4 regions of the Sedimentibacter sp. MB35-C1 genome follow, and region 2 is predicted to be linked to each of the others. Evidence: riboswitches for the same ligand, from Rfam matches in the RefSeq annotation. Region 2 holds a riboswitch; each other region holds the start of a gene.

Region 1 (3,233 bases), 110 kb from region 2:
AATATTTTGTTACAAGGAATTTATCCTCGATAATAGCTTTTAAGACAGGTGAGGATTTGGAAGAGTACAGCTTTAATATTGTGGCTTCTCACGGTGATTCACCTAACTTTAAAATTAAGGACAACTATAAGATTGAGACAAAAAATAAATACATACAGCTTAATACTGAAAAATATGGAGGAATGATTTACTCGTCTTGGTTTGACAGACCTCTGTCAGCTGCCGGAAGGATTGTAATAAAAAAAGGAAATAGTATTGAATCAAGGCTTGTTAATATAGATAGAGACTTGGTTATTATTCCTAATGTGGCCATACATATTAACAGAGAAATAAATTCTGCCATGAAATACAACGAACAGGTTGATCTTATGCCTTTGTATGGGTCTTCATGCGCTGGAGAATGCGATTTAATGGATATGGTTGCGGAATTTTCGGATGTACAAAAGGACAATATAATCAGTTCGGATTTGTATCTGTATAACCGAATGGAACCCAGCATATGGGGAGGCGGTTATGAATTTTTGTCATCACCGAGGCTTGATAATCTTCAATGTGCATATGCTACACTGAAAGGTTTCATGCAGGGATATAATTCAAAATCCGTAAGCGTTTACTGCTGTTTCGATAATGAGGAAGTAGGAAGTGGAACAAAGCAGGGAGCAGCATCCACATTTCTGCCGGATGTTTTGAAAAGAATTAATTCCAGCTTGGGAAAGGCTGATGAAGAATATTTGTGTGCCCTTGCTTCTTCATTTATGGTATCTGCTGATAATGCACATGCTGTTCACCCGAACCATCCGGAAAAAAGCGATCCTTCAAATGGCGTATATATGAATGAAGGTGTAGTAATTAAGCATAATGCCAATCAGAAATATACAACGGATTCTGTAAGCTGTGCAGTATTCCAATTGTTGTGTGAGAATGCAGGAGTGAAGTACCAGCATTATTCAAACCGCTCTGATATGCCTGGTGGTAGTACACTTGGCAATATAGCTTCGCTGAATGTAAGCATCAACACGGTTGATGTTGGACTTGCTCAGCTGGCAATGCATTCATCCTATGAAACTGCCGGTATTATGGATACGTACAGCATGGTTTGTGTAATGAAAGAATTTTTCAATTCACACATAGAGCAAACTGATATAGGGAAATTGAATATTGTTAAATGATAAAAATATTTTGCAATTAGAGAGTATTAGTATTATAATATAGTAAAATTAATAATCACAAAGCGGGAGCTTAATAATAGGCTGAGAGGAAACTGAAAGTTTCGACCGTACCTGATTTGGATAATGCCAACGTAGGGAACTGTTTATGTAAGTAAATGGGATATACCGCATGTCGGCATATCCCATTTTTAATGAAAGGAATTATATTATGGAAAGTTACAAAACATCAACATTAAGCAATGGATTACTTTGGTTTGGTGCAGCAATATCCATTGCGGAAATTTACACAGGAACACTATTTGTACCACTGGGGTTTGAAAAAGGTTTTATTGCAATAGTAATAGGTCATATAATCGGATGTATACTATTGTATTATTCAGGGATTATAGGGGCGGAAAGCAAAAAATCTTCTATGGAATCCGTAGGATTTTCATTCGGCGTTCAGGGAAGAAAGTTTTTTGCGTTGCTCAATGTGTTACAGTTGGTCGGTTGGACAGCTGTAATGATAATGCAGGGGTCTAAGGCAATGGGAATAATGCTTAACTCTGGTGCAGGAGCCCAATCCGATATAATCTGGAGCTTTATAATCGGAGCAATAATTTTATTATGGGTTGTGATTGGGTATAAAAATTTGGAGAAGATAAACATCTTTACAATAGGTGGATTGTTTATTCTTACTGTACTTTTAGGCTTTACTGTATTCAGTGGTACAGAACAGGCAGAAGTGGCAGGCAGCATGAGTTTCGGTATGGCAATTGAACTTTCAATAGCTATGCCATTGTCATGGCTTCCTTTAATTTCTGACTATACTAAAAATGCCAAGCATCCTAAAGTGGCTGCACGTGCAAGTGTAATTACGTATTTTATAGGAAGTGTATTTATGTACTCAATAGGCCTTGGAGCAGCGTTATATACTGGCGAAAGTGATATTGCTGCGATGATGCTAAAAGTAGGATTCGGGTTAATGGGAGTGCTGATTATTTTATTTTCAACAGTTACAACAACGTTTCTGGATGTATATTCAGCAGGAGTCAGCTTTAATGCTATCAACAGCAAGCTTCCTGAAAAAACAATGGCCATTGCGGCATGTGTATCCGGAACCTTGCTGGCAGTTTTTACGCCGGTTGAACAATATGAAAACTTCTTATATTTAATAGGATCGGTTTTCGCTCCTATGATTTCTATTTTGATAGCTGATTATTTTATATTAAAAAAGGACAACTTGAAAAAATCAGTTGATGTTACTAATTTCATTATATGGGGGATAGGATTTATATTGTATCGTTTATTTTTAAATACTGATACAATTATAGGAAGTACGTTGCCGGTAATGATTCTTTCGGTTATAATGTGTGTAGCTGCAGACAAATTTAATCTTAAAAAATAAGATGGGAGGATTATGTGAAGAAGTTTAAATACTCAATTTTTGATATGGATGGCACATTGCTTGATTCAATGCCTGCTTGGCATAACATAGGAAAGGAGTATTTGTCTTTTCTTAAGATTACGCCTCCGAAAAACCTGAACGAAATTATTGCACCTATGTCTTTGGAAGAATCAGCAGAGTATTTCATAGAAAGGTTTAAAATGAACTTAAGTGTTGAGGAAATAATATCGGGAGTAAAAAGCCTGATAGAAGATAAGTATAGATATGAGCTGAAGTTAAAACCCTATGTCAAAGAATATCTAGAAAAATTAAAAAAAGAAGGCGTGTTCATGTGTGTTGCAACTGCTTCGCCTTTGAAATTAGCAGCTGCAGCGCTTGAGCGAAATGGTGTTTTAAAGTGTTTTTCCTTTATTGTCAGCTGCGATGAGGTGGGGGTTGGGAAAAACAAACCGGATATATATTACCTGGCGGCAAGCAGGTTAAATGCAGATCCGCAGGAAATAGCGGTCTATGAGGATGCTGATTTTGCATTAATAACAGCAAGAGAAGCAGGATTTTATACAGTAGGGGTATATGATGATTGCTTTAGCCATAAAAGAAAGGACATTGAATTAATAAGTCATTCATATATTGAATCATTTAAAGAGGTTATATAGGGTAAAAACTCTGAAAAAATA
Region 2 (3,233 bases):
TAGTGCCTGTATTTGTAGATTTTATAGGCGTTTTTCCAGCTGCGGTTCCAGGTATTTTGTTTGGCATAGGCTATCTTGTGACATTCAAGTATCCCATATTCGGAATAGGAAAATATATATTACCAAACTTGTCACCGTGGATTATACTTGGTACAAGTGTTATTATATATCTTATATGTATAGCAAGATCATTAAATGTGGCAATGAAATCAGGATATGCTTTGTTGGAACACATTGACCCTGACCTAGAAGATGCTTCGTATAATCTGGGAGCGGGTAAAATAAAAACATTCAGGCTTGTGCTTATGCCTCTTCTTACGGAAGCTGTCGCTGCATCATATTTAAAAATATTTTCAAGTACAATGACAACTTTAGGTGCCATAATATTTTTAATACTTCCAAAGAACAAAGTTGCAGTACAGGTTATATTTCAATCAATAACTCATTCTGCAATAGGAGTTCCTGCTACATTGGCACTGTTGCTGTCCTTTGTTACATTGGCTTTAATGGGAGTGTTTTATGTTATTCTTAACAGAAAAAGTATTACAGATAAGTTTAAGGGGGTGATTCAGCATGAAAATTAAATTGGAGAACATATGTAAGACTTATGAAAGCACTCAGGTTGTTAAAGATGTTTCTATGGAAATTGAAGACGGAGAAATAATGGTACTACTAGGACCGTCGGGCTGCGGAAAAACAACTTTGTTACGAATGATTGCAGGTCTTATTTCAAGAACCCAAGGAAGAATACTTTTTAATGATGTTGATGTAAGTAGTTTTCCACCGCAAAAAAGAAATACGGCAATGGTTTTTCAAAACTATGCATTATTTCCTCATTTAAATGTTGAAGAGAATATATCTTTTGGATTGAAAGTTAGAAAACTTCCCACTTCTAAAATTAATGAAATGGTAGCAAAAATAATAAAAAGTGTGGAGCTGGAAGGTTTAGAAAAAAGAAAGATACAGGAACTATCAGGAGGTCAAAGACAAAGGGTGGCATTGGCTCGCGCTTTGGTAATAAAGCCTGACATACTATTATTTGATGAACCTCTATCAAATCTTGATGAAAAATTAAGAGTGTCTATGAGGCAAAGCATCAAAAAGCTGCAGCGAGAGCTGGGTATTACAAGTATCTATGTAACCCATGACCAGGAAGAGGCTATGTCCATTGCAGACCGCATTACGGTTATGAACAAAGGAGAAATACAGCAGTGCGCATCACCAAATGAAATTTACAGAAATCCTAAAAATTCCTTTGTAGCAAGTTTTGTTGGTCAGGCAAATTTATTTAACTGTCAAGTACAAAGTGATAGCGATAAGAAATATATAAATGTTCTTAACAAAAAAATAAATATTGAAAATGATATAATTGGTGAAACAGTTACTGCGATGATTCGTCCGGAACATCTTCACATAGACAAAGACGGTATTGAAGGTGTGATTGATTTTAAAGAAGAATTGGGACTTATAACCCGTTGCCAGATAAAAATTGGAGATATGAATATTTCTCTTGATGAGCTTAATGCGTCGGAACATCATACTTTAGGTGTTGGAGAAAAGATATTTGTATCCTTCGGAGAAAATGATGTGGTTATACTAAAAGAGCAGTAAATCTTTTCTACAAGCATTGTTTAGCTATAAATTTTTTGACAAAGCTATTTATATATGCTAAAATTTATATAAGAAATAAGGGGAGCCGTAACAGGCTGAGAGGAAGTATTTATACTTCGACCCTAATAACCTGATTTGGATAATGCCAACGTAGGGATAATGCATTGAGCTTAGATTAATGTGAAATATCGTGTTGGTATTTCGCATTTTTTATTTTTTATAAATTCTTTATTATAGCTTTGAGACAGATTTGTTATCATCAGGCAAAGGGGGAGCGCCCTGGGCCTGAGTCTTTAGAGTTTAAAAATAAACAGCGATGGGAGTCCGTGTACGGACTGAGAGGGAGCAATTGAGCTTCGACCGGCCTGAAATAATTTGCACAGGTTTTAAGTCGCTGTTTTGTCATGCCTAGAACCTTTCATATGTTTCAGAGAATTTTATCTTAAGAGAGGTTTAAAAAATGACAAGAAAATCTTCACTGTTCAAAACTGTAGTCCTTTCCATGCTTGTTGCAATCGGAGTAGTAATTTCACCGATTCTCAGAGTTGAAGGGCTGTGTCCTACTGCTCACCTAATAAATATTGTTTGCTCAGTATTGCTGGGGCCGTGGTATTCACTTCTTTGCGCTGTTATGATAGGAATAATACGTATGATATTTATGGGAATCCCTCCGCTTGCTCTTACAGGCGCAGTATTCGGTGCGTTTCTTTCCGGAATTTTTTATCGAATTTCAAATGGTAAAATAATATTTGCCGTTATAGGTGAAATATTTGGTACAGGTGTTATTGGGGCAATTGTCTCATATCCTGTAATGGCATTGATATGGGGCAGAACAGGCCTTACATGGATGTTTTACGTTCCTTCATTTATAACAGCTACAATAATGGGAGGTATGGCAGCATACATATTGTTGAAGGCTTTAAGTAGGAACGGAATGTTACTGAAATTTCAAAAAAGCTTAGGAGTTAATGTTTATGATAAACCAACTTTTAAAAATAAAGTTACAGATTAAAGTAGACAGTCCTCTGATACATTGTATAACAAATCCCATATCAATCAATGACTGTGCAAATATTGTCTTAGCTGCCGGATCCAAGCCCATAATGGCAGAACATCCTGATGAGGTTGAGGAAATAACGGCGTTATCACAGGCGTTAGCTGTAAACTTAGGCAACATAACAGATGTAAGGATAAAGTCTATGATGCTTTCGGGGAAAGTGGCAGCTATAAGTAAAATTCCTTCAATAATCGATGTTGTGGGAGTAGGGTGCAGCAGCTTGAGGCTTAATTATGCCAAGGAATATATATGTAAGAACAAACCATCTGCAATAAAGGGAAACATGTCAGAAATAAAATCACTTTGCAATATGGATTCGCATTCTGTGGGAATAGATGCCGGAAATGATGACGTAATAAATGCGAATACTTTAGTAAGAAATTCTGAAATTGTCAGAGAGCTGTCATTGGCCACAGGGGCGGTAGTCGTTGCTACCGGAAAAATTGATATAATAAGTGACGGAAGAAAAACATATTCAATTAAAAACGGTATTGAAATTATGTCTCATATAACCGGTACAGGATGTATGCTCAATGTTTTAATTGCAAGCTATATTTCATCCGGT
Region 3 (3,233 bases), 260 kb from region 2:
TGTTTGTAGCTGTTTCAATTTCCCTGAGCTTTTCCTCCTTCATTTCAAAATTGTAATATGTCTTGCCGTAGATAGTTCCTTCAGAAGGGACCATCATAAATTCATCGGAATTTTTATTTTTGACCATTCCCATAACCAAAGTCTGCCCTTCATAAACTACGTCCCCTTCCTTGACTACAGGTTGGCCGCTCTTTGCTATCACTTTATTTATTATGGCATTTTTAACTGAAATAATGCTTGATGGCTCGTTGGTTTTTATTTCTGCCTTTTCAGGAGTTTTTTCTTTCACAAATATTATTAAATTTGATCCTTCTATATACACCTCAACAAATTTAAAATTTTCAAACTTGCTGTAAAGAAGAGTCTCTATTTTTTTAGCTTTTATTTCTGTGTGAGCAATAGGAATTTTTATGCTGTTTTCGTCCAAAGTCCTCATTATTTCTTTAGCTGTAAGATTTGTTGTACCTACAATCTGCACGCTCCATACCAGAGATGATATTATGTAAAGGCATATAAAAAGAATAAAAAGCCCAACAATAAAGCCTTTGCGAACTCTTAATTTTCTGAGTTTTAATGCAAAACCTTTTTTGCTGACTGCCTCTGTCTTTGTTTCTCGCAATATTTCTTCATACTTTCTGTAATCTTCATATGAAATTTTAAACCTAACGGATTCCTCGTTTTTTTCTACATCCCACATTCGAATGCCTTTTCTTCGGAGTAAATTTATTATTTTTTCGCAGTTAGATGCCTTAAGCCGCACTACAACATAGCCTCTCAATAAATACATCAACTTAAATATAAGCATACTTACTCCTTCTTGCCAAATATAATTTGATTGATATTTCCTCTTATAATTACATTATAGTTATTTATCTCTTCTATCTTAAATTTCGATCCCTTTATCAAAATGGTGTTTTCTGCAGTCTTTATCCCAACCTCATCATTTTCGTATACAGTCATACCCAAATGGTTTTCAATTATGACTTTTTTATTTCCATGCATTTTTAAATCAAAATTGTCCGACAATGCATCATTGGGGATTTCTAAATCATCCGCCAGCTTGCTCCTAAGGTTGTTAAATTTTCCCATACATACCTCCTTATGGCTTGATCATGCTTAAACATGAGAGTTGTCTTATAATAAATTATGCATAGGTAACTTGTACTATGATAACACCTGTGGGCATCTTTTTAAATATATAATCAAAGCAGCAATTGTATAAAATTATTAATTATTTCTGATTTTGGTGATAATTTTATTGGCAGATATTTGTTAAATGTTGACACACATTTAATATGATAGTAAAATATAAACAGCAGGGGAACTGGATTCAGTTGAGAAGGTTAAAACCTAACCCTTTGAACCTGACGGTTAACACCGTGGTAGGGAGCGATATTGCTATTATTTATAACGCTTGCCTTTCAGGTGGGCGTTTTTTATTTGCCCCCAATATTCCCAGGCTCTGCCAGCCTAAAAATATAGGCTGAAACCAAAATAACGGAGGTATTCATGAAGTACAAAACACAGATGGAAGCAGCAAAAAAAGGATTTATTACTAAGGAAATGAAAGTCGTTGCAGAGAAAGAAGGCATGCAGGCTGATAAGCTTTGTCAGTTGGTAGCGTGCGGCCAGGTAGCAATTCCGGCAAATATTTATCACACTTCTCTGTCACCTGAGGGAATAGGGACCGGACTTAAAACCAAAATTAATGTAAATTTGGGTATTTCAGGAGATTGCAAGGATTACAGCCTAGAAATTGAAAAAGCCAAATTATCGCTGAAATTCGGATGCGAATCAATAATGGATTTGAGTAACTACGGAAAAACAAATTCCTTTCGCAAAGAGTTAATTGCAATGTCCGGTGCTATGATAGGAACAGTACCTATGTATGATGCGGTGGGCTATCTTGAAAAAGAGTTGTCTGAAATATCCGCTCAGGACTTTTTTAGTGTCGTTGAAGCTCATGCAAAGGAAGGCGTTGATTTTATGACGATACATGCCGGCATAAACCGACGTGCCATAGAATCCCTAAAGCGAGAAAAACGTCTTACAAATATAGTGTCAAGAGGCGGCTCTCTATTGTTTGCTTGGATGGAAATGACAGGAAACGAAAATCCGTTTTTTGAATATTATGATGATTTGCTAGGTATACTCAGAGAATATGATGTTACCATAAGCCTTGGTGATGCCCTGAGACCAGGATCTATTGCAGATAGTACCGATGCTGCTCAAATCAGTGAGCTGATTGAAATAGGCAATTTAACAAAACGTGCGTGGGAACAAGATGTTCAGGTGATGGTTGAAGGTCCGGGACATATGGCCATGAATGAAATTGCCGCCAATATGACTCTTCAAAAGCGTATTTGCCACAATGCTCCGTTTTATGTGCTTGGACCTATTGTAACAGACATTGCTCCAGGATATGATCATATAACTTCAGCCATTGGCGGTGCAATTGCTGCGGCAAACGGAGCTGATTTTCTTTGCTACGTTACTCCGGCTGAACACCTGCGTCTGCCGGATCTTGACGATGTTAGAGAAGGAATAGCTGCCAGCAAAATTGCTGCTCATGCTGCTGACATCGCAAAGGGAATCCCAGGGTCAAGAGATATGGACAATCGAATGAGTGATGCACGCAGAAGGATAGATTGGGAAGAAATGTTTTCGCTTGCCTTAGACGGAGAAAAAGCGAGAAAATATTTTGAAAGCACACCTCCTTCGGACAAGAACAGCTGCTCAATGTGCGGAAAAATGTGTGCAATGCGTACAACAAACCACATATTAGAGGGAAAAAAGGTAGAACTCTGTAAATAATTTGAAAATAACAGGAGGTTTTTTAGAAAGAAATTTCTAAAAAACCTCCTGTAGCTTACACGCTTTTTTTAACTCCGATTTGCCCTCTGTTTTCAATTATATAGTCTCCGGCTTTGTATATTCACTGGCTTTATTTCATCATGGTTATAAGTGATATATACATATGTACTATTGGCATCATTTATGTTTTCCGGTGTAATTTTAGTATTCAACAACTTACTCAGCAAAGCAGAACTTGTTTCCGACCTTATTACCTCTAGGTTGCTTAAAGCAATATCAATATTTTTTAATTTATCCGGTGATATTGAGCTCGCCCCTAAATAATCTGTTGAAGCAGATGAAAGATTATCTATTAAGACTTTGTATGCTGAGTTTACAGTAAATGTAAAAATATTGACAGATAAAATAAAAATGATTAT
Region 4 (3,233 bases), 1.4 Mb from region 2:
AGGGATTTCATTTTCCACCAATTTGTTTTCAACCAGCCATCCGTAGAATGCATCCCATCTTTCCTGGTCAATGTATCCCCATTTTTCAGCGTCTGCAACATATTGATCAGCTAACCATTTCTGGCTTTCGTTAACTATCTCTGAATCCAGCTCCGGAGCTGCATCTAATAAAATTTGAGCGGCTTCCTCTGGATTTTCTATAGCAAATTCATATCCTTTTTTAATGGCTGTCAATGCTTTTTTAACAGTTTCAGGATTGTTTTTTGCAAATTCGTCGTTAACTATCAAAACAGGGCAGTAATAGTCCAGCTCTTTTCCATAGTCGGCAAAATTAAGGTAATTTGTATCCAGTCCCTTAACCTTTGTTGCAATTCCATCCCATGCATAGAATATCCACACTGTGTCTATATCTGTCTGCAAAGCAGTGATAACATCTGTAACTGTGCTTGGAACCATTTCTATATCTTCAAAATTTCCGTCGTCATCTTCTACAATCTTTTTAATTATGGCTTGCTCTATCGGCATATCCCATGTAGCATATGTATGACCTGACATTTTTGCAGGGGAATCTATTCCGTTCTCTTTCAGAGAAATAATACCTGATGTGTTATGCTGTATTAAAGAAGCAACTGCTGTAACAGGTATTGGATTTTCAGAAGCATTGTTAGGAGCTAATGTATCCTGAAAACTAATTCCGAATTCGGCTCCGCCGCCTCCAACCAAAGTATCAGCTCCTCCTTCTGGTGGCTGAAGTATTTCTGCTTCAAGCCCCTGCTCTGCAAAGTAGCCTTTTGACTGAGCAACATATAATCCGGTGTGATTTGTATTAGGTGTCCAGTCCAACACTATTTTCAATTTTGTTTTTTCATCATTACCAGCGTTATCCACCTCATTTTTAGGTTCGTTAGAGCTGCATGATGTCAGCATCAACGCTGATAAAATTAATATGGATATTATGCAAAATACAATTCTTTTTTTGCTTTTCATTTGTTTTTCCTTTCTAGTTAATTATTTTCTTTTTTTGCTCTTTCCCATGGCATTGCAAGTTTTCTCATATACGATACCAAAAGCATCAATATTAGGCTTATGAGAGAAATAAAAAATATCACAGCAAACATTTTGTCAAATGAGTATGACTTTCTTACCCTCGTCATGTACACCCCAAGGCCTGTAAATCCTCCCAGCCACTCGGAAACTACGGCACCCACCACAGAATAGGACACCGATATTTTAAGCCCTGAAAAGAACTGGTTCAAAGCATTTGGAAGTTTAATGTGCATAAAGCATTGAAACCTATTAGCTCCCATAGCCCTCAATAAATTCAGAGCATCGTTATCTGCCGAGCGAAAACCTTCCAACAAGCTTACAGTTATTGGGAAAAAGGTTATTATAACAATCAGCGTTATTTTAGGCAGTATACCATATCCCATCCACAGAACCAAAAGAGGCGCTATGGCAACGGTAGGCACCGTCTGCGTCAGCACAATAACAGGATATACAGATTTATAAAATAAATTAAATCTATCCATCAATACAGCAATTACAAATCCAAGTGCAGTCCCTGCCGTAAGTCCCAAAAATGCTTCAGTTAAAGTAGTTTCGGCATGTTCCATCAGCAAGTCAAAGTCATTTACAAATGCCAGTACAACATCAAAAGGAGACGGCAACATGTACTTAGGTACAATGCCCGCTGATGATAAAAACTGCCATAGTACTAAAATAACGGCTATAGCCATTACAGGCGATACTTTATTTATGATGTTTTGTAACTTTTTGGTCAATAGTCAGCACCCCGCCATCCGGAACAAAACCAATTTTAACGTAAGCTGATACTTTAGGCGCTCCTGCCTTTGCTGCAACCAACTGGCAATTTTTTACGATTTCCATTAGCTGGTCATAGTCTCCCTCTATTGAAGTTTCGCTGGGCCCAACGTAGTAATTTAATCCCGTACTTTTAATATAAGCAATTACCTCGTCAACAATACGTATAACTTCCTGGTCTGATTCAACATGCGGTAAAACTTGAATAGCAATATTTGCGTTCATTTTAAATCCTCCTTATAATATACAATAAAAACCTCCCCGGTAACGGAGAGGTTTGTAAACAACCTTTAAGGTTAATATCCTAATGATATATACAATCCCTACGCCAGCATTACCTGGGTCAGGTTCCAAACAGTTGTTCTGTTTTAGGGTTTTGAACATTTGAGTAGTTCTATCTCAGCCTAATTCTTTAAGCTCCCCGCAGAATGATATTAGCACATGTAAAAAATATTGTCAACCTTTTTTACTCTATGCTTACATCATATAGTAATCAGTTCATATTCACTGCTTCCCAGATTCAGCTTCACAGAATGTTCTATTGCAGACATCCAGTCTGTTTCGGGATGTATATTTTTGAAATGATCATGATGTTCATGTATTTTTTTAGCAAGCATGCTTCCTTCAACAGCTGTCTGACGGTTAACTGCATCCGCACACGCCACGTCCAGAGCAACCGGATCAAAAGATGCGAACATTCCCACATCAGGAACTATGGGTATATCATTCTCACTGTGACAATCACAATAAGGTGAAACGTCAATAACCAAGCTTATGTGAAAATGAGGTCTTCCCCTCAAAACCGCTGCAGTGTATTCAGCAATTTTTTTGTTAAGAATATAGTTGGATTCATCCGAAGCAGACTTAACCGCATCAACGGGACAGACGCCTATGCATCTGCCACAACCCACGCACTTATCATGATTGATGGAAGCCTTGCGCTCGGTCAACGTAATAGCACCGTGAGCACAGTTCTTTGCACACGAACCGCATCCTATACACTTTCTCTGAGAAATTCTAGGCTTTCCGCTGCTGTGCATTTCCATCTTACCAGCGCGTGAACCACAACCCATTCCTATGTTTTTTATAGCTCCCCCAAAGCCTGTAAGCTCATGCCCTTTAAAATGGTTCAGCGAAATAAACACATCGGCATCCATTACAGCACGCCCTATTTTCGCCTCTTTTACATATTCTGCTCCCTCTACTGGTACAAGCGACTCGTCAGTACCTTTCAAGCCGTCCGCTATAATTACATGGCATCCTGTTGAAAACGGCGAAAATCCATTAATATATGCAGATTCTAAATGATCCAGCGCATTTTTCCTTCCTCCTACATACAGAGTGTTGCAATCTGTTAAAAACGGCTTGCCTCCAAGCTCTTTTACCATATCCGCAACAGTCTTTGCGTAATT

The links. Region 2 has a riboswitch for thiamine pyrophosphate ahead of thiW (energy coupling factor transporter S component ThiW). Riboswitches for the same ligand answer to the same signal wherever they lie in the genome.
Region 1: another riboswitch for thiamine pyrophosphate. It lies ahead of cytX (putative hydroxymethylpyrimidine transporter CytX); the one in region 2 lies ahead of thiW (energy coupling factor transporter S component ThiW).
Region 3: another riboswitch for thiamine pyrophosphate. It lies ahead of thiC (phosphomethylpyrimidine synthase ThiC); the one in region 2 lies ahead of thiW (energy coupling factor transporter S component ThiW).
Region 4: another riboswitch for thiamine pyrophosphate. It lies ahead of RBQ61_RS17205 (thiamine-binding protein); the one in region 2 lies ahead of thiW (energy coupling factor transporter S component ThiW).

Annotation. Positions count from the first base shown of each region.
Region 1 is NZ_CP133188.1:2,268,164-2,271,396, forward strand. It holds gene RBQ61_RS10825 (M18 family aminopeptidase) at 1-1,169, shown strand, start outside; TPP riboswitch at 1,222-1,324, shown strand; gene cytX (putative hydroxymethylpyrimidine transporter CytX) at 1,378-2,556, shown strand; gene RBQ61_RS10835 (HAD family phosphatase) at 2,571-3,212, shown strand.
Region 2 is NZ_CP133188.1:2,162,851-2,166,083, forward strand. It holds gene RBQ61_RS10330 (iron ABC transporter permease) at 1-584, shown strand, start outside; gene RBQ61_RS10335 (ABC transporter ATP-binding protein) at 574-1,611, shown strand; TPP riboswitch at 1,680-1,785, shown strand; gene thiW (energy coupling factor transporter S component ThiW) at 2,072-2,623, shown strand; gene thiM (hydroxyethylthiazole kinase) at 2,586-3,233, shown strand, end outside.
Region 3 is NZ_CP133188.1:2,419,890-2,423,122, forward strand. It holds gene RBQ61_RS11590 (sporulation protein YqfD) at 1-805, opposite strand, end outside; gene RBQ61_RS11595 (YabP/YqfC family sporulation protein) at 808-1,089, opposite strand; TPP riboswitch at 1,308-1,406, shown strand; gene thiC (phosphomethylpyrimidine synthase ThiC) at 1,510-2,814, shown strand; gene RBQ61_RS11605 (hypothetical protein) at 2,907-3,233, opposite strand, start outside.
Region 4 is NZ_CP133188.1:3,537,389-3,540,621, forward strand. It holds gene RBQ61_RS17195 (ABC transporter substrate-binding protein) at 1-987, opposite strand, end outside; gene RBQ61_RS17200 (ABC transporter permease) at 1,005-1,781, opposite strand; gene RBQ61_RS17205 (thiamine-binding protein) at 1,750-2,046, opposite strand; TPP riboswitch at 2,125-2,255, opposite strand; gene RBQ61_RS17210 (DUF362 domain-containing protein) at 2,304-3,233, opposite strand, start outside.